DNA from 2 places in the Pseudogracilibacillus amylolyticus genome. Region 2 is predicted to be linked to the other one. Evidence: a T-box and tRNA genes for the amino acid it is inferred to sense, from the RefSeq annotation. Region 2 holds a T-box; the other holds one or more tRNA genes.
The links. The T-box of region 2 lies ahead of serS (serine--tRNA ligase). A T-box ahead of a tRNA ligase gene usually reads a tRNA of that ligase, here a tRNA-Ser.
Positions count from the first base shown of each region.

Region 1 (13,702 bases), on a different contig from region 2:
TTGTAGATTTTATGGGGCCAATGATGGAAGCAATGGAGAGGACATTTAAAAACGCACCTCGACTAGAACCAGGCCTTGTTTATAAGCTTGATAAAGATTATTTTAAACGAATAGAAGCGATTGAGTTTGCGGTCAAATATGATGACGGTAGAGACCCAAGAGGAATTGCCAGGGCGGATATAGTCCTTATTGGCGTTTCTCGTACTTCTAAAACACCATTATCGCAATACTTGGCACACCAAAGACTTAAAGTTGCCAATGTACCTGTAGTTCCAGAAGTCGATCCTCCAGAAGAATTATTTCGAATCGATAAATCAAGATGTATCGGTTTAAAAATTAGTAGGGACAAATTAAATGAAATTCGCAAAGAGAGATTAAAAGCTTTAGGACTTGGCGACCATGCAACGTATGCGACATTAAAAAGAATTGATGAAGAATTAGATTTTTTTGAAAAAATTGTTAAGAAAATTGGTTGCGATGTTATTGATGTATCAAATAAAGCTGTTGAGGAAACTGCAAATATTATCTTACAAAAGTGCCGGAAAGAAAATCGCCTAACAGATTAGACATTTTAATATATTTATATTATAATAATATGTTGTACTGTAGATATACGTTTAGAAGTTGGGGAAAATGGGAATATAGTAAGATAAGCATAAATAGTATTAAACATTCCTTCTTTTACATAATGGAATATATAAAGAAGGAAATTTTTTTTCGATTCGTTAAAAAGTTTGTCGAAAGATGCAGGACTTTTTAACGAGAATCTAGAAACTATATATATCAAGTAAATATGAATCTTGGTGGTGGACATGTTTACAGAGATTCCTGAAAAATTTATAGAGAATATTCGTAATGCAAATGACATAGTTGAGGTAATTGAAGAGTATGTTCAATTAAAGAAACAAGGTAGAAATTACTTTGGATTGTGTCCTTTTCATAATGAGAATTCGCCATCATTTTCTGTAACAAAAGAAAAACAGATATTTCATTGTTTTGGTTGTGGTAAAGGTGGAAATGTCATCACATTCCTTATGGAAATCGAAACATTAACCTTTATGGAAGCTATTCAGCTGCTTGCAGACCGCTCTGGTATAACATTACCCGAAACCAATACAAAGCAAACATCTTTATCAGAAGAAGATCAACAATTATTATCCGCTTATGATTGGTTATCTAAGTTTTACCATCATCTGCTACGATATGCTGAGGATGGTAAAGAGGGATTAGATTATTTTAAGAACAGAAGGTTGAATGAAAATACGATTGAACAATTCCAACTTGGATATGCCCCAATAAATAGTGATTTTACAGTTAAATTTTTAGAGAATAAAGGCTTTCATCATCAATTACTCATTAAGGCAGGACTTTTGACGCCAAGAGATGATAATTTTATCGATCCATTTCGTGGCAGGGTAATTTTTCCTATCGCCAATCATTTAGGACGTACCGTTGGTTTTGGTGCACGTAATCTTCAAGAACAAGGTCCTAAATATTTAAATAGTCCTGAACACGCCTTATTTCAGAAAGGTAAGTTACTATATAATTTTCATTTAGCAAAAAATCATATCCGAAAACAAAATGAAGTTATTCTTTTTGAAGGCTACATGGATGTCATTGCAGCATATCAATCAGGGATAAAAAATGTTGTCGCTACATTAGGGACGGCTTTAACGGAGCACCAGGCTAAATTATTACACAGATATGTAGATACAGTCATTATTTGCTATGATGCTGATGCTGCAGGATTACATGCTAGTTATCAAGCAGCGAATTTATTAAGACGAATTGGCTGTGATGTCAAGATTGCTGAAGTAAAGAATGAAATGGATCCTGATGAGTATATAAATACTCATGGTGGTGCACAATTTACGAAACAGGTAATTGAGCCTAGTCACACTTATTTCAAATTTTTCATGAAATATAAAAGAAATGATTATAATTTGTCAGTTGATAGCGAACGAATAGCTTATATTGAAGAAATTGTTAAGCAATTAGCGACGATTGAAAGCCCAATTGAGCGAGAATATTATGTACATGATATAGCGAAAGAGTTTAATTTATCAAGCGAAATTATTCAATATGATATTGAGCAACATAAAAAGAAAAATAATTCTTTTTATAGGGATAACTCAAATAGTAATAGTAATACTAATACAAAACCATATAATTATAATAAAGTCAATATGCAACCAGCTTATGTAAATGCTGAAAGAAAATTGCTTGCTTTGATGATAAAGGATTCATCAATATTGGAAAAAGTACAACAAAAAATTGGAGTTGGGTTTAATTTAGATGAACATAAAGTGATTTTAACTCACTTATATGCGCATTATGAAGAGAAAAACGACGTGAATGTTAGTGAGTTAATTGATAAGCTAGATGATCACCTCAAACAAATAATCACTGAAATTATTTTTACACCTGTAAATGAAACAATTTCAGAACAAGTAGTAAATGATTATATAAATCAAATCCAATTGGAGGCTACTGACATCACGTACCTTCGTTCACTAAAAGAAAAGCAAAAGCAAGAGAAAGACCCTTTTTCAGCCGCGAAAATCGGATTGGAAATTATTGAAATTGAGAAACAGCTAAAGAATATGAAATAAGATTTTATTAAGGAGGGATGGGGACTCATGTCTGAAAACAAATCTTCTCAAACAATGGAAAATGACTTAACGTTAGAACAAGTGAAAGAAGAGCTACTAGAAATTGGGAAAAAAAATGGAGTTCTTGTATATGAGGAAGTAGCGGATCGCTTGTCCACCTTTGAAATTGAACCAGAACAAATTGATGAATTTTATGAGTACCTAGAGGAACAAGGTGTTGAAGTAATAGGGGATGCCGAAGATGAGGAAGCATTAAAAGAGGATCTAACAGATGAAGAAAATTTGCGAGATTTAAGTGTTCCACTCGGTATAAAAATTAATGACCCTGTTCGGATGTATTTGAAGGAAATTGGCAGAGTAGATCTTCTGACTGCTGAGGAAGAAGTTAATCTTGCAAAACGCATCAAAGAAGGGGATGAAGAAGCAAGTCGAGCACTTGCTGAAGCGAACCTTAGACTTGTTGTCAGTATTGCAAAACGATATGTGGGAAGAGGTATGCTATTTCTTGATTTAATTCAAGAAGGAAATATGGGCCTCATTAAAGCGGTCGAAAAATTTGACCATGAAAAAGGATTTAAATTTAGTACGTACGCAACTTGGTGGATCCGCCAAGCAATTACTCGTGCAATTGCTGATCAGGCAAGAACAATTAGAATTCCGGTTCATATGGTGGAAACGATCAATAAATTAATCCGAGTGCAACGACAGTTGTTACAAGATCTTGGACGGGAACCGACTCCTGAAGAAATTGGGAAAGAAATGGATTTATCACCAGCCAAAGTTCGAGATATCCAAAAAATCGCACAGGAACCAGTGTCATTGGAAACACCAATTGGAGAGGAAGACGATTCTCATCTAGGTGATTTCATAGAGGATCAAGAAGCGGTTTCACCTTCAGATCATGCGGCATACGAACTGTTAAAAGAACAATTAGAAGATGTTCTTGATACGTTAACTGATCGTGAAGAAAATGTGTTAAGATTGCGTTTTGGTTTAGACGATGGCAGAACTAGAACTCTGGAAGAGGTAGGAAAAGTTTTCGGAGTAACGAGAGAAAGAATCCGTCAAATCGAAGCAAAAGCATTACGTAAATTAAGACATCCGAGCAGAAGTAAACAACTAAAAGACTTTTTAGAATAATTTCATAATGATTTCATTATGAAATTGTTTACATATTTTTTATAATTTCTAATCCTTAAATACGTAAAGGATGTATTATTACTTTAAACTAAAAGGAATTTCGAGTAGAATAAGGATAGTCTTTATTTCTATTTGGAGTACATAACACAATTACATAAGGAGGAAGTACGTCATGAAAAGAAATATTCTCCCATTTGGAATTATAGCTATCGTAGGTATTTTTATATCGATTATCGTATTCTACGTTGGTGTACATCAACGTGATGATATTCGACTAGCTGAAGAAAATGGCGGAGAACCAGTTGAAGAACAGGGAGAAGTGGCAACAGATCCAGAAGAGATCTTTGCAAGTTCTTGTGCAAGCTGTCATGGACAAGACCTATCAGGTGGAGCTGGACCAGATTTAACATCCGTAGGTAGTAGTCTATCCGCAGAAGATATTCATAATATTATCATGAATGGTCAAGGAGCTATGCCTGGCGGTTTAGTAGGAAATGAAGAAGCCGATGTTTTAGCTGAATGGCTCAGTGAAATGAAATAAAATAGTTAGAGTATGGTAAGCTTTCTGTTTAAACAGAAAGCTTTTCTCGATTTATAGCCATATAAACTAATTTGGATACGTTTTTTCTAAATTTTAATATAGGTGAATGATATGAAGACAGAAATAAAATTATCTAACAGATTAAAAATGGTTGCCTCTTATTTACCTGAAGGAACTTTTTTTGCAGATATCGGTTCAGATCATGCGTACTTACCATGTTATATATGTTTAAAAGACGAAACCTCCCGTGCTATTGCAGGTGAGGTTAGAGAAGGACCATATAAAAGAGCGCTTGAAACTGTAGAAGCTTATCAATTAACAAATAAAGTGGAAGTGCGTCTGGGAAATGGCCTAGATATAATTAATCATGACGACGTCGTAAAAGAATTGGTAGTAGCCGGTATGGGCGGGAGTCTTATTTCGCAAATTATTGAATCTGGTAAAGAAAAATTAACAACGGTGAATCGTCTAATTTTACAGCCAAACAACGCTGCACATCTGATTCGAAAATTGCTACTAGAACTTGGTTATTCGTTAACGCATGAGGAGATTTTAGAAGAAAATAATCATATTTATGAGATTATTGTTGCAGATAAAATCAAAAATGAACAATCTCAATGGGATCCCACTGAAATGGAAAAACAGTTATTGTTCGGTCCTATTTTGATGAAAGAGAATTCACCTGTATTTTTCAAAAAGTGGAAAATGGAGAAACAAAAATTAATAAAGGTTATTCATCAGATGAAAAACGCTAAAAACATTGATTATGAAAAGCTTGCACAGTATGAAACCCAATTAAAGTGGATGGAGGAGATTTTATCATGAATAATGTTACTCATGGAAATGTCTTTAAGGCACTTGAAGAATGGGCACCTAAAAAGTTAGCATATGATTGGGATAATGTTGGTCTACAAGTCGGTTCTTACACGGATAAAACAAAAAAAATATTAGTTACACTTGATGTCCTAGAATCAGTTGTCGACGAAGCAATAGCAAATGAAACAAATTTGATTATTGCTCATCATCCGCTACTATTTAAAGCCTTAAAAAATATTGATTTTCAATCAGTGAAAGGAAAAATCATAAAAAAACTTATTAAACATGATATCACCGTCTATGCTGCACATACAAACCTTGATATAGCAAATGGCGGGGTAAATGATTTGTTATGTGAAGCGTTAGACCTTGTTTCAACCGAACCATTAGTTGATAAACAATCAGAAAATATCTTAAAACTAGTTGTGTTTGTACCTGTCACACATGCCGAAATAGTACGTGAGGCTCTCGGAAATGCAGGAGCTGGTCATATTGGTGCATATAGCCACTGTACGTTTCAATCGGAAGGCCAGGGTACTTTTAAGCCATTGGAAGGGACAAACCCTTATATTGGAAAGAAAAATGAATTAGAAAAGGTAGAAGAATTTAAAATTGAAACAGTAGTAAAAGAATCTAATTTGAATCAGGTTATAAACGCAATGAAAAAGGCACACCCTTATGAAGAAGTTGCTTATGATCTATATCCTTTAGAACTTGCTGGAGATTCATTTGGTCTTGGAAGAATCGGTTCATTTGAAGAGCCGATGTCTTTGCAGTCCCTATGTAACAAAGTAAAAAAAGCATATCAAGTAAATGATCTTCGTGTAACAGGTGATTTGGATCAACCAATTAAAAAAGTTGCTATAATTGGTGGTAGTGGTGAAAAATATATTTATCAAGCTAAAAGAATGGGTGCAGATGCGTTGATTACAGGAGATGTAACCTTTCACCTCGCACAAGAAGCTAAAGAGTTAGGTCTTGCTATCATTGATCCTGGGCATTATATTGAACAAATTATGAAAAAAGCGATGAAAAAATATTTGATGAATAAGTTCTCAAATATACAAGTTTTGGAATCAAAAATTGATACAGATCCATTTCAATTTGTGTAATTGAAAGGAGTCCAATAAATAATGAATGAAACTTTCGAACAATTAGGACTAAATAAAACAATGTTACAAGTAGTGGATAAATTATATTTTAAAAAGCCTACAAATATTCAAATTCAATCAATCCCTTCTATTTTACAAGGTAAAAGTATTATTGGTGAATCGCAAACAGGATCAGGGAAAACACATGCTTACTTATTACCGTTATTAAATCAAATTGATGAGTCTAAAGAAGAGGTTCAACTTGTTATCACTGCACCAACACGTGAATTATCGATGCAAATTTTTGAAGAAATAAAGACAATTACGAAATTAGCACAAAAAGAACAAAATTGGACCACTCGTCTAATCGTTGGAGGGGCAGACCGCCAACGAATGATAAAACAATTAGAAAAAAAACCTCATATTGTTGTTGGTACCCCGGGGCGAATTTTGGATATGGTTAATGAAGGAGTACTCTCCATTTATTCAGCAACTTCTTTTGTCATTGATGAAGCTGATTTAATGTTAGACTTTCGTTTTATTGATATAATAGATGAGTTGTTGGTACGTAGTAAAAAAGAGGTACAAATCCTTGTGTTTTCAGCAACTATCCCAAAACAGTTAAAACCGTTTTTAACTAAATATCTTGCACAACCTGTCCATATTAAAATTAAAAATGGACTAGCACCAGAACAAATGGAACATCGACTCATTGAAATAAAGCATCAAGATGTTGTTCAAAAAATAATGGATATAACAGAAATCATCCAACCGTATGTAGCCATTCTTTTTACAAATAGTAAAGAATCAGCCGATGACCTTGGGAATCAATTGGCGGAGAAAGGTTTAAACGTAGGTGTTTTACACGGAGGACTAACAAGTCGTGAACGAAAAAGAATGGTCAAAGCAATTTTAGACCTTCGTTATCAATATATAGTGGCCACAGATTTAGCTTCAAGAGGTATCGATATAAAAGGAGCTAGCCATGTCATTAATGTTGAACTTCCTAAAGAGATAGAGTTTTATATCCATCGTGTAGGAAGAACGGCTAGGGCTGGTCTAGCCGGTACAGCAATAAGTTTTTTCAGAGAAGAAGACACTGCTCTAATTGAGCAATTAGAGAAAAAAGGCATTCATTTTGTATTTACCGAAATTAAAAATGGGGAATGGGTAGATGCGAAAAGATTTAATAAACGGGAATTACGAAAAAATGTCGCGACTAAATTAGATCAAGAAGCATGGAAACGAGTTAAAAAACCAACTAAAGTAAAACCAGGTTATAAGAAAAAAATGAAGAAACAGCAGGAAAGAATTAAAAGTCGCCTAAAGAGAGAAAATCGTAACAATAATAGAAAATAATGGGGTGGAATAATGGTTAAGTTAGGGTCACATGTATCTATGAGTGGGAAAAAAATGTTATTAGGTTCAAGTGAAGAAGCAACTTCTTATGGAGCAAACACTTTAATGATTTATACTGGTGCACCACAAAATACGAGAAGAAAACCAATTGAAGAATTAAATATCGATGCCGGGATTGAACATATGAAAGAAAATGGAATAAGTGATATTGTTGTACATGCCCCGTATATTATAAATATTGCTAATACAATTAAGCCAGCAACTTTTGAATTAGGGGTCTCTTTTTTACAAAGCGAGATTGAACGTACAGAAGCCATTGGAGCAAAACAAATTGTATTACATCCTGGTGCGCATGTCGGAGCAGGTGCTGATGAAGGGATTAAAAAAATAATTGAAGGTTTAAATGAGGTCATTACGAAAGACCAAACCGTACAAATTGCACTTGAGACGATGGCGGGTAAGGGAACTGAAATTGGAAGAAGTTTTGATGAACTAGCGAAAATAATTGATGGCGTAACACATAATGAAAAATTAAGTGTCTGCTTTGATACTTGTCACGTACATGATGCAGGGTATCATGTCGCTGATGGGTTTGATGATGTCTTAAAAGATTTTGATAAAATCGTTGGTATAGATAGAATTAAAGTTGTCCATGTGAACGATAGCAAAAATGAGCGTGGTGCTGGGAAAGATCGCCATGAAAATATCGGTTTTGGACATATTGGGTTTAAAGCACTTCACTATGTTATTTTTCACGAAGAATTCGAAAAAATACCTAAAATTTTAGAAACGCCTTATGTCGGTGAAGATAAGAAAAACAAACGACCTCCATATAAATTTGAAATTGAAATGATCAAGGATGGATCCTTTGATGAAACCTTGCTTCAAAAAATCATGGGCTAATTTGCAATAAATAACATAAATGAAATAGTCTATAATCCATAAACTATACCTACCTTAAGAAAAAGGGGGTAAGCCTTGTGGAAAATCAAAACTTAAACGAACCATCAAAGGAACAAGATCCAGTGGACGAGCATATTTTTAAAGAAGAAACGTCTGCTGAATTTACCGAAGATACAATTGGAGATGATCGTGACCAAGATAGAGATGAAGACAGAGAAGTATACAATGTGTATGGTTGGATCGCGATTGCTTTAAGTGCAATATCCTTCTTTTTTATTCCGATACTTTTTGCAGGTGCAGGAATAATATTAGGATTTATTGCGAGAAACCGGGAAGCACAAATTTTAGGTAATACAGCGATAGTTATCGGTATTTTATCAATTATTACACGTTTATTTATTATGCCACTCATATAGTAAATTAAAGGCTGAAGCTAAGTTCTTCAGCCTTTTTTAATGAGGATAAGTCGGGAAATAATAATACATACCAGGAGTTAATTCAATTGTTGTAACATTCGGATTTACTGAATTGAAATCATCTAATATATCTTCAATTTTGATTTGATTTAAATTTTCACCATTAAGCTCTTCGGAGACGGACAATATAGTATCTCCTGCTTCGACTTTGATTTTCACAACAGGCATATCTTTATTAATATTTTGTTCATCCATCGTAGGAGATTTACTCGTTTTATTGTTAGTCCCTTTTTGAATATCATTATACAAACTGAGAATTAACAGTATAATACAAGTATAAAGGCAAATTTTTTTAAAGGTAAACATAGAATATACCACCTTAAAAATTTTTGAGCAGGGAGGAGTTTATAATGGAAGCAATTATGTCTTCTGATTGGATTGGTTTGATTTTTATTGGATTGGGAACATTATTTTTACTAGGTGAAATTCTCGTAAATATGCGAGGTATTTTTGCCGTACTAGGAATAATCTTTACTGTATATTATTTTTATACGTTCCTGACAGAACCGTCTACCATTGTTATTATGCTTATTATTTATTTTGTTGGACTATTACTAATTTTTATTGATGGAAAATTAATTAATGACGGCACGTTAGCGACACTTGGACTTGCAGGAATGATATTATCTGTTGCTCTCACAGCTCCGAATTTCTTTGCGGGTCTGTATGCCGTAATAGGTGTAATTCTTGGAGGCGCGTTGTCGTTCACATTTTTGAAAGTATTTAAAAGAAGAAATATGTGGAGTAAAATTGCTTTAAAAGATCGGTTGACAAAAGAAGCAGGCTATACTTCACTAAACGAGGAATATGTGCAATTAGTGGGCAAAAAAGGAACTACATTAACTGATTTAAGACCAGTGGGAACGATTGATATTGATGGTAAAGATTACAGTGCCATTTCCAACGCCCAATGGATAAAAAAGGGGACAGAGGTGCAAGTTACTGAAGTAGATGGAACTCGAATTTTAGTGAAGGAAATTTAAAAAAATCTCAAATGTAAATTTAATGTTAAATAACCGAAATATCCTTTACATCTTTTAAATATTTCATAATAATAGGACTGTATGCAAAATTAATATGCCTCTCGGAGATGATTAACAATTGACAGATTCAATCGACTTACAATCCATCATTTTTGAATTTATCGGTGGTTTAGGGATTTTTTTACTAGGAATTAAATTCATGGGGGATGGTCTCCAAAAATTTGCCGGTGACAGACTACGTGATATTTTGGATCGGTTTACAAGTAATCCATTTCTCGGTGTACTTGCTGGAATGCTTGTTACCATGCTTATCCAAAGTAGTTCAGGAACAACGGTATTAACGGTTGCATTAGTAAATGCCGGTTTTATGACATTACGCCAAGCAATCGGTGTCATTATGGGAGCTAATATCGGTACTACCGTTACTGCTTTCATTATTGGTTTAGATATTGGAGAATATGCATTACCAATTATTGCAATTGGTTGTTTTATGATATTTTTCTTTAAAAGTCAAAAAGTAAATGTAATTGGACAAGCTATTTTTGGGTTTGGTGCATTGTTTTTCGGTTTGGAATTAATGAGTAATGGAATGAAGCCTTTACGGTCTTTAGAAGCGTTTCATGAATTAACGGTCAATATGAGTGATAATCCGATCTTAGGAGTAGTAATTGGGACAGTCTTTACACTTATTGTTCAAAGTTCCAGTGCGACAGTCGGAATTTTGCAAGGATTATTTTCTGAAGGTGCAATTACTTTACATGCAGCAATACCAGTTCTTTTTGGTGACAATATTGGGACTACAATAACGGCAGTATTAGCATCTATAGGTACTTCCGTTGCTGCAAGAAGAGCTGCTTTTACCCATGTTACGTTTAATATTATCGGAGCAGTAATATTTATGATATTTTTAGGATTCTTTGTAAGTTATGTAACGTTCTTACAAAATACATTTAACCTAAATCCAGAAATGACGATAGCCTTTGCTCACGGAAGTTTTAACATTGCAAACACGATGATCCAATTCCCTTTTATTGGTGCTTTAGCATGGATTGTTACAAAGCTAATCCCGGGGGAAGATGTGACGATAGAATACAAACCAAAGCACTTAGATCCAATTTTTGTCGAACAATCTCCTACTGTGGCACTAGATCAGGCTAAATCTGAGATCATTCGTATGGGTGAATACAGTGTGAAAGGTCTAGAAGAAACAAGCTTATATGTCATGACACAACAAGAAAAACATTCTGAGATGGCAATGCAAATTGAAGGTGCTTTGAATAATCTTGACAGGGAAATAACGAATTATTTAGTTAATATTTCAAGCAGGACGTTATCAGAGGCAGACAGTGCCAAACATACTGCATTAATGGATACTGTTCGTGATATTGAACGAATTGGAGATCACTTTGAGAATATTCTAGAACTGATCCAATATAAAATAACAAATAAAATAAACTTAACTGAACATGCACATGAAGATCTTCATGAAATGTTTGATTTAACAATTTCCACGGTAAATCAAGCTGTAAAATCTCTTGAATTAATGGATAGAGAAGAAGCATTAGCAGTTGTTCAAAAAGAAGATCAAATTGATAAAATGGAAAGAAGTTTTCGTAAAAGACATATAATTCGAATGAATGAAGGACAATGTACTGGTTCTGCCGGTATCGTATTTGTCGATATTATAAGTAATTTAGAAAGAATAGGGGATCATGCTGTAAATATTGCAGAAGAAGTTTTAAATGGTTAGAAAAACTTTTTCAAAAAAAGTGTTGACAAGATATAATGTGCATGGTATATTATATCTTGTCGTTTGTTTTTGGCACTTCTTTTCAGACAGTAAAAAGATTTTATTGTTTTATTGGACAAACTGATAATTTATCTATTATAATAGCCAATGGACGCATAAAAATGCACGAACAGCATTAAACAATTATCGTATTTTAATTCCACAGTAGCTAAAGTGGTAGAGTAAGCCGGATCCAACTAATCATATTTTTTTGAATTAACATGGATATAGGCCTGCGAGGAGTGCGACAGCACGACGAGACCACTAAGCTTATCAATTAAAATAAATATTAACCTTTATATTAATCTTATTCCACAGTAGCTCAGTGGTAGAGCAATCGGCTGTTAACCGATCGGTCGTAGGTTCGAATCCTACCTGTGGAGCCATATGGCGGCGTAGCTCAGCTGGCGAGAGCGTACGGTTCATACCCGTGAGGTCGTGGGTTCGATCCCCTCCGCCGCTACTTAAGGACCCTTAGCTCAGTTGGTTAGAGCTATCGGCTCATAACCGATCGGTCGCAGGTTCGAGTCCTGCAGGGTCCACTTAAATCACTCGGAGGAATACCCAAGTCTGGCTGAAGGGATCGGTCTTGAAAACCGACAGGGGTGTTAAAGCCCGCGGGGGTTCGAATCCCTCTTCCTCCTCCATTATATATTTAAATACATATTATAAGGCTCGATAGCTCAGTCGGTAGAGCAAAGGACTGAAAATCCTTGTGTCGGCGGTTCGATTCCGTCTCGAGCCATATAAGAAACAAGCATACGATTATAGCTTGTTTTTTTATTTCATTTTTATTTATGACAAAGCTAAAGATTTGCACCTTTTACAAAGCTTTGATACCCTTTACATATAAAGAATATAAAATTAAAGGAGAGGATTACATATGTCAAAATTTGAATTACCAGAACTTCCTTATGCTTATGATGCACTAGAACCTACGATTGATAAAGAGACGATGAATATTCACCACACGAAGCATCATAACACTTACGTAACAAACCTAAATAACGCTTTAGAAGGAAACAGTGATTTACAAAGTAAATCAGTTGAAGACCTTATTAGTGATTTAAATGCGGTGCCAGAAAATATCCGTACTGCTGTACGAAATAATGGTGGGGGTCATGCGAACCACAGCCTATTCTGGAAAATTCTATCTCCTTCGGGTGGCGGTGAGCCAAGTGGCGAGCTAGCGGATAAAATAAATGATAAATTTGGTAGCTTTGATAACTTTAAAGAAGAATTTGAAAAAGCTGCTGCTACACGTTTTGGTTCAGGCTGGGCTTGGTTAGTTGTTAATAATAGCGAGCTTGAAGTAACAAGCACACCTAACCAAGACTCACCATTAATGGAAGGTAAAACACCAATTTTAGGTCTGGATGTTTGGGAGCATGCATATTACTTAAAATATCAAAACAGACGTCCAGAATATGCAAAAGCATTCTGGGACAAAGTGAACTGGGATGAAGTAACAAAAAATTATAACGACGCAAAATAAATTTAACAGAAGGCCAAAGGAAATTTTCCTTTGGTCTTTTTTATTTAAATTTATTACATATCTCGCTCTTTAGTTGTTCACACTATAATTACTAAAGGAGCGCTTTGATATATGTGGAAGCTAACTACGCATTTTTTAGATAAGGATGAAATGAACAGAGATCTCATTTTGTTATTAGTAATTGGCGGCTTATATTCATTAGGAATATTTTTATCTAATACTTTTGTAAATGTTTTTTTATGGAGACAAACGAATGATTTTCTTACGATTGCTAATTACAATTTAGCTATTTTTATCTTTCAGCCAATTACTTTTATAATTGCAGGTAAATTAGCGAAGAAAATTGACCGTATTATAGTTCTTCGCTTAGGAGTAACATTTTTATCTATATTTTTTCTTACTGTATTAATCATTGGTGATCATGCATCTACCTATAACTTTTTACTTGGCTGTCTCTTAGGGGTAGGATATGGATTTTACTGGCTAGCATTTAATGT
Region 1 covers NZ_JBPPZG010000004.1:4,329-18,030, forward strand. The annotation lists gene ACPYKA_RS00785 (pyruvate, water dikinase regulatory protein) at 1-566, shown strand, start outside; gene dnaG (DNA primase) at 813-2,612, shown strand; gene rpoD (RNA polymerase sigma factor RpoD) at 2,640-3,752, shown strand; gene cccA (cytochrome c550) at 3,925-4,293, shown strand; gene ACPYKA_RS00805 (tRNA (adenine(22)-N(1))-methyltransferase) at 4,405-5,118, shown strand; gene ACPYKA_RS00810 (Nif3-like dinuclear metal center hexameric protein) at 5,115-6,221, shown strand; gene ACPYKA_RS00815 (DEAD/DEAH box helicase) at 6,243-7,559, shown strand; gene ACPYKA_RS00820 (deoxyribonuclease IV) at 7,572-8,462, shown strand; gene ACPYKA_RS00825 (DUF4190 domain-containing protein) at 8,540-8,878, shown strand; gene ACPYKA_RS00830 (hypothetical protein) at 8,915-9,244, opposite strand; gene ACPYKA_RS00835 (NfeD family protein) at 9,289-9,921, shown strand; gene ACPYKA_RS00840 (Na/Pi cotransporter family protein) at 10,040-11,671, shown strand; tRNA gene ACPYKA_RS00845 (tRNA-Asn) at 12,022-12,096, shown strand; tRNA gene ACPYKA_RS00850 (tRNA-Met) at 12,100-12,173, shown strand; tRNA gene ACPYKA_RS00855 (tRNA-Ile) at 12,179-12,252, shown strand; tRNA gene ACPYKA_RS00860 (tRNA-Ser) at 12,265-12,357, shown strand; tRNA gene ACPYKA_RS00865 (tRNA-Phe) at 12,383-12,455, shown strand; gene ACPYKA_RS00870 (superoxide dismutase) at 12,594-13,205, shown strand; gene ACPYKA_RS00875 (MFS transporter) at 13,317-13,702, shown strand, end outside.
Region 1: it has a tRNA-Ser gene. The T-box ahead of serS (serine--tRNA ligase) is inferred to sense a tRNA for this amino acid. The anticodon was not compared.

Region 2 (6,154 bases):
CGTTTGCGGGAAGTAACGCCATGAGCTAGAACATTTGTTGTTTTGGGATAGCTAGGATCGACTGTTAATACACATGCTTTTAATAAATGTACGAGTCCATAAAATAAGAGCATCGGTTGAATGGAAAAGGGTGCATTCTTTGCCTGGGTATAATATAATTCCCCTTGTTCGAGATAATACATAAAAGGGTAGCATTTTTCATAGCTTTTTTTTGCGCTTTCTTCAATATGATGGTAGTTGTATGTTGACTGTAAATATTTTTGAGTGTGTGAAGTAGACTGAAAGAGGTGCAATAAATTCCAAGTATTTGAAGGAAAAGTATCCATAAAGTATAACCTCCGAATTATTTGAAAAGTACAACATATAAGCAATGCCTTGACAGTATTTTAACCAATTGATAACCTACTAATAATATTTTGGGCTAGGGGGACGAAAAAAATGTGGGAATCTAAGTTTGCAAAAGAAGGTTTAACCTTTGACGACGTATTGTTAATGCCAGCAAAATCAGATGTTTTACCTAAGGATGTTGATGTAAGTGTCGACCTGACGGAAACATTGAAATTAAAAATACCTTTAATGAGTGCAGGAATGGATACCATTACGGAAGCCAAAATGGCGATTTCAATGGCACGTCAAGGTGGAATAGGTATTATTCATAAAAATATGAGTATTGAACAACAAGCCGAGCAAGTAGATAAAGTAAAACGTTCAGAAAGTGGCGTGATTACAAATCCGTTTTACTTAACTCCAAAGCACCAAGTTTATGATGCAGAGCATTTGATGGGGAAATATCGTATTTCAGGTGTTCCTATAGTCAACAATAATGAAGAACTAAAACTAGTTGGTATCATAACGAATCGTGATTTACGATTTATTCGTGATTATTCCATTGTCATTGAGGATGTGATGACAAAAGAAAATTTAGTTACTGCTCCAGTCGGTACGACTTTACAAGAAGCAGAAGAAATTTTACAGCAACATCGCATTGAAAAATTACCACTAGTAGATGATAATGGTGTTTTGAAAGGACTTATTACAATTAAAGATATTGAAAAAGTCATTGAATTTCCTAATTCAGCGAAAGATGATAAAGGTAGACTGCTTGTTGGAGCTGCGGTAGGCGTAACTGGTGATATGATGAAGCGCGTCGAGATGCTTGTCAAATCTGATGTTGACGTGATTGTAGTTGATACGGCACATGGTCACTCTCAAGGCGTCATTGAAACAGTAAGAACTATTCGAGAAGCATATCCTAAATTAAATATTATCGCTGGGAACGTCGCTACTCCAGAAGCGACAAAAGCGCTTATTGAAGCTGGAGCAGACATTGTCAAAGTCGGTATTGGTCCAGGCTCTATTTGTACCACTCGGGTTGTTGCCGGTGTTGGTGTTCCGCAAATTACAGCCATTTATGACTGTGCAACAGAAGCAAGAAAACATGGAAAAGCCATTGTTGCAGATGGCGGTATTAAATATTCTGGTGATATCGTTAAAGCACTAGCTAGTGGAGGACATGCAGTAATGCTTGGAAGTCTTTTAGCAGGAACATCAGAGAGTCCAGGAGAAACGGAAATTTATCAAGGACGTAGATTTAAAACTTATCGGGGAATGGGCTCTGTTGCTGCGATGGAAAAAGGTTCAAAAGATCGTTATTTCCAAGAGGATGCCAAAAAATTTGTACCTGAAGGCATTGAAGGACGAGTTCCATATAAAGGCCCACTTGCTGATACCGTTTATCAACTAATTGGTGGATTACGCTCTGGTATGGGTTATAGTGGAGCAAAAAATTTATATGAACTCCGCGAAAAGTCACAATTAATTCGAATGACTGGTGCAGGCTTAAGAGAAAGTCATCCGCACGACGTTCAAATCACGAAAGAAGCACCAAATTACAGCCTATTATAGAATAAAATGACAGGATTCATACTATTTACCGTATGGATCCTGTCATTAATTTATTTTTAATCTATCCTTCATCTACTCAATGGAAATAAACTATGATAAAATAACTAAGGGCTTGTACATAATGAAGATGGAGGGCATTACGAGTGAAAAAGAAGAAATATATACGAAAATATGTTGCTTGTGTAGCTGCCCTGCTGATGTCCTTTGGATTCCTCCAATTCCCAGAAAAATCCTATGCAGCGGATCATTTGGACATCCATGCTGATGCAGCTATTTTAGTAGAAGAAAGTACCGGAAAGATACTTTATGAAAAAAATGCAGATGAGGTACTAGGTATCGCTTCAATGACTAAAATGATGACTGAATATCTGCTTTTTGAGGCAATTAAAGAGAAAAAAATTAGTTGGGATCAAAAGTATCAAGTTTCTGACTATGTCTATAAAGTTTCACAAGATCTTTCCCTATCAAACGTACCTTTAAGGAAAGATGCTACATATACAATTCGTGAGCTATACGAAGCAATGGCTATTTATTCTGCTAATGCTGCAACAATTGCAATTGCAGAATCAATCGCTGGTTCAGAAACCGAATTTATTAAACTAATGAATAAAAAAGCAAAAGAACTTGGATTAAAAGATTACAAGTTTGTTAACTCTAGTGGCTTAAATAATAAAGATTTAAAAGGAATGCATCCGAAAGGAACAAAAGCAGAGGAAGAAAACATGATGTCCGCACGATCAACAGCTAAACTTGCGGCTCATTTAGTTCAAGACTTCCCTGAAGTGATAAAAACAGCGAGCACTCCTAAAAAGATATTCCGAGAAGGAACAGAAGATGAACTTCCAATGGAGAACTGGAACTTCATGCTTCCTTCATTAGTTTATGGTTATGAAGGAGTAGATGGATTAAAAACAGGAACAACCGACTTTGCTGGATTTTGTTTTACTGGTACTGCCGAACGTGATGGAATGAGAGTTATTACAGTAGTCATGAATGCTGTAGATAAAAATGGAAACGGTACATTTGAAGCACGCTTTAATGAAACAAAAAAATTAATGGATTATGCCTATAATAATTTTTCTGTTCAAGAACTATATCCTGCAAAATATAAAATAAAGAAGAATGAGAGTCTCCCAGTGTCAAAGGGAAAAGATAAAGAGGTTCAGATTCACACGAAATCTCCATTAAAAGTTGTCATTAAAAATAACGAAAAAGATTCCTATAAACCGATTTTCACTGTTGATGAGAAAAAAGTAAATAATGACGGCGCCCTAAATGCAGTAGTTAAAAAAGGAGAAACTGTTGGTACATTAACGGCAAAAAATGGAGATAATGACAAATTGGGATATTTAGAAACAGAACCATCAGTAAATGTTGTCACTGAAAAAGAAGTGGAAAAAGCGAACTGGTTTACTTTGTCTATTCGTGGAATAGGTGGCTTTATCGGTGATCTTTGGGGCAGTGCAACAAAAACAGTAAAAGGCTGGTTTTAGAAAAAATGTTATTATTTTCAAGTGAATAATAATCGATTCAATCATTTTTAATATCGACCATTGTTGTTATTGATCGTATTCATTCGCCCTTATTTGAGTGTTTTCGTTCAGCAGAGCCTTGACAATGCTGTAACTTTAGCGGTTAAATAAGGATTATACTATTTAACATACTAAATGTAAGGAAGGGGATAAAAAATGACAAACTCTGCAGAACAAACAGATAAAATAATTAGAAGTGGCGGCGTCATTATGGATGTGGTCAATGCTGAACAAGCAAAAATAGCTGAAGAATCCGGAGCTATTGCGGTTATGGCATTAGAACGAGTACCATCTGATATACGAGCGGCTGGCGGTGTTGCTAGAATGGCTGACCCTCGCATCGTTGAAGAAGTGGTGAATGCAGTTAATATTCCAGTCATGGCAAAAGTGAGAATTGGTCATATCGTTGAAGCGCGTGTATTAGAGTCAATGGGAGTAGATTACATCGATGAAAGTGAAGTGCTAACACCTGCAGATGAAGAATTCCATTTAAATAAACAGGAGTACAATGTACCATTTGTTTGTGGATGCAGAGATTTAGGAGAAGCTGCTCGACGAATCGGAGAAGGTACTTCTATGCTTCGAACAAAAGGAGAACCTGGAACAGGGAATATCGTTGAGGCGGTTCGACACCTGCGTAAAGTTAATGCACAAGTACGTAAATTAGTACATATGGATGAAGATGAAATCATGACCGAAGCAAAACTATTAGGTGCTCCATATGAAGTTCTTCTAGAAATTAAAAAGCAGGGGCGATTACCTGTTGCAAACTATGCAGCTGGTGGTGTTGCTACACCTGCTGATGCGGCACTAATGATGGAATTAGGCGCAGACGGTGTTTTCGTAGGATCTGGTATTTTTAAATCAGAAAATCCTGCTAAATTTGCAAAAGCAATCGTGCAAGCAACCGAAAACTACAAAAACTATGAACTGATTACTGAACTTTCGAAGAATCTTGGAACTGCAATGAAAGGAATTGAAATTTCGACATTAGCAGCTGAAGAGCGTATGCAAGATCGTGGATTATAAAATGTATAAAAAAGTTGCAATCGGTACATATTTATAGTAAATTATTAAGTAATCTAAATTTAATGAGTAAATAATTAAGTAGTCTAAATTTAATGCATAAATTGAGCAAAAGCGCTGAGAAGAAGTAGTAAAAAGCCGTTATTCTTTAGAGAGTCGATGGTTGGTGCAAATCGATGAATAACACTTTTGAATCCATCTTCGAGCAAAGTGTTGAACATCAGACGATTATTAAGCACTTTCGGTGTAAACCGTTAGCAAATGAAGTGGAAAGCAATCTGACTGCTTTCAATTAGGGTGGCAACACGGATAACTCTCGTCCCTGTCTAAAGGGATGAGAGTTTTTTATTTTTAAATATAAGGAGGAATCGATTGTTATGCTAGATATGAAATTTTTAAGAACGCATTTTGCTGAGATTCAAGAAAAATTAAAATATCGGGGCGAAGATTTAACGGAATTTGAGCATTTTGAAGAATTGGATAAAACGAGACGGGAGCTATTGTTAGAAACGGAACAATTAAAAAATAAACGTAATGAAGTATCGCAACAAATTGCAAAATTAAAGCGCGAAAAAAAAGATGCGGATGATTTAATTTCTCAAATGCGACAAGTCGGAAGTGATATTAAAAAATTAGATGAAAAGCTAAAAGAGGTAGAAGCGTCATTAGAAAAGTTGCTCTTATCAATTCCGAATGTTCCACATGAAACAGTTCCGATCGGTATGACGGAAGATGATAATGTTGAAGTGCGTAAATGGGGCGAAATACCCAGCTTCCCCTTTGAAGCAAAAGCCCATTGGGATATTGCAAATGAGCTTGATATATTAGATTTTGAACGAGCAGCGAAAGTAACAGGTAGTCGTTTTGTTTTTTATAAAGGATTAGGAGCACGCTTAGAACGAGCGCTCATAAACTTTATGTTAGATTTACATGTCGAAGAGCACGGATATAAAGAAATGATTCCACCTTATTTAGTAAATCGCTCAAGCTTAACTGGAACAGGCCAATTGCCTAAGTTTGAAGAGGATTCATTTTTAATTGAAAATGAAGATTACTTTTTAATCCCAACTGCGGAAGTTCCGGTGACAAACTATCATCGTGATGAAATTTTAAATGGAGACGATCTTCCTTTTAAATATGTTGCTTATAGTGCATGTTTCCGATCAGAAGCAGGTGCTGCTGGCAGAGATACACGGGGACTCATTCGCCAACATCAATTTAATAAGGTCGAACTAGTTAAGTTTGTAAAGCCAGAACATTCTTATGATGAACTAGAAAAGTTGACAGCAAATGCGGAGAAGGTTTTACAGTTATTAGAACTACCTTATCGGGTAATGAGTATGTGTACGGCGGATCTTGGCTTTACCGCTGCAAAGAAATATGATTTAGAAGTGTGGATTCCAAGTTATAACACATACCGTGAAATATCATCTTGCAGTAACTTTGAAGCATTTCAAGCGAGAAGGGCAAATATTCGTTTCCGACGGGATCAAAAGGCAAAACCAGAGCATGTTCATACATTGAATGGTTCTGGGCTAGCGATTGGTCGAACAGTAGCGGCTATTTTAGAGAATTATCAGCAAGAAGACGGTACCGTTGTGATACCAGAGGTACTTCGTCCATATATGAGAAATAAAAAAGCCATTGAGCGTAACTAAAAAGAAAAAGGGGAGAAAAGATCTCCCCTTTCT
Region 2 covers NZ_JBPPZG010000090.1:785-6,938, forward strand. The annotation lists gene ACPYKA_RS11170 (YaaC family protein) at 1-326, opposite strand, end outside; gene guaB (IMP dehydrogenase) at 439-1,905, shown strand; gene ACPYKA_RS11180 (serine hydrolase) at 2,049-3,398, shown strand; gene pdxS (pyridoxal 5'-phosphate synthase lyase subunit PdxS) at 3,594-4,466, shown strand; T-box leader at 4,572-4,790, shown strand; gene serS (serine--tRNA ligase) at 4,841-6,121, shown strand.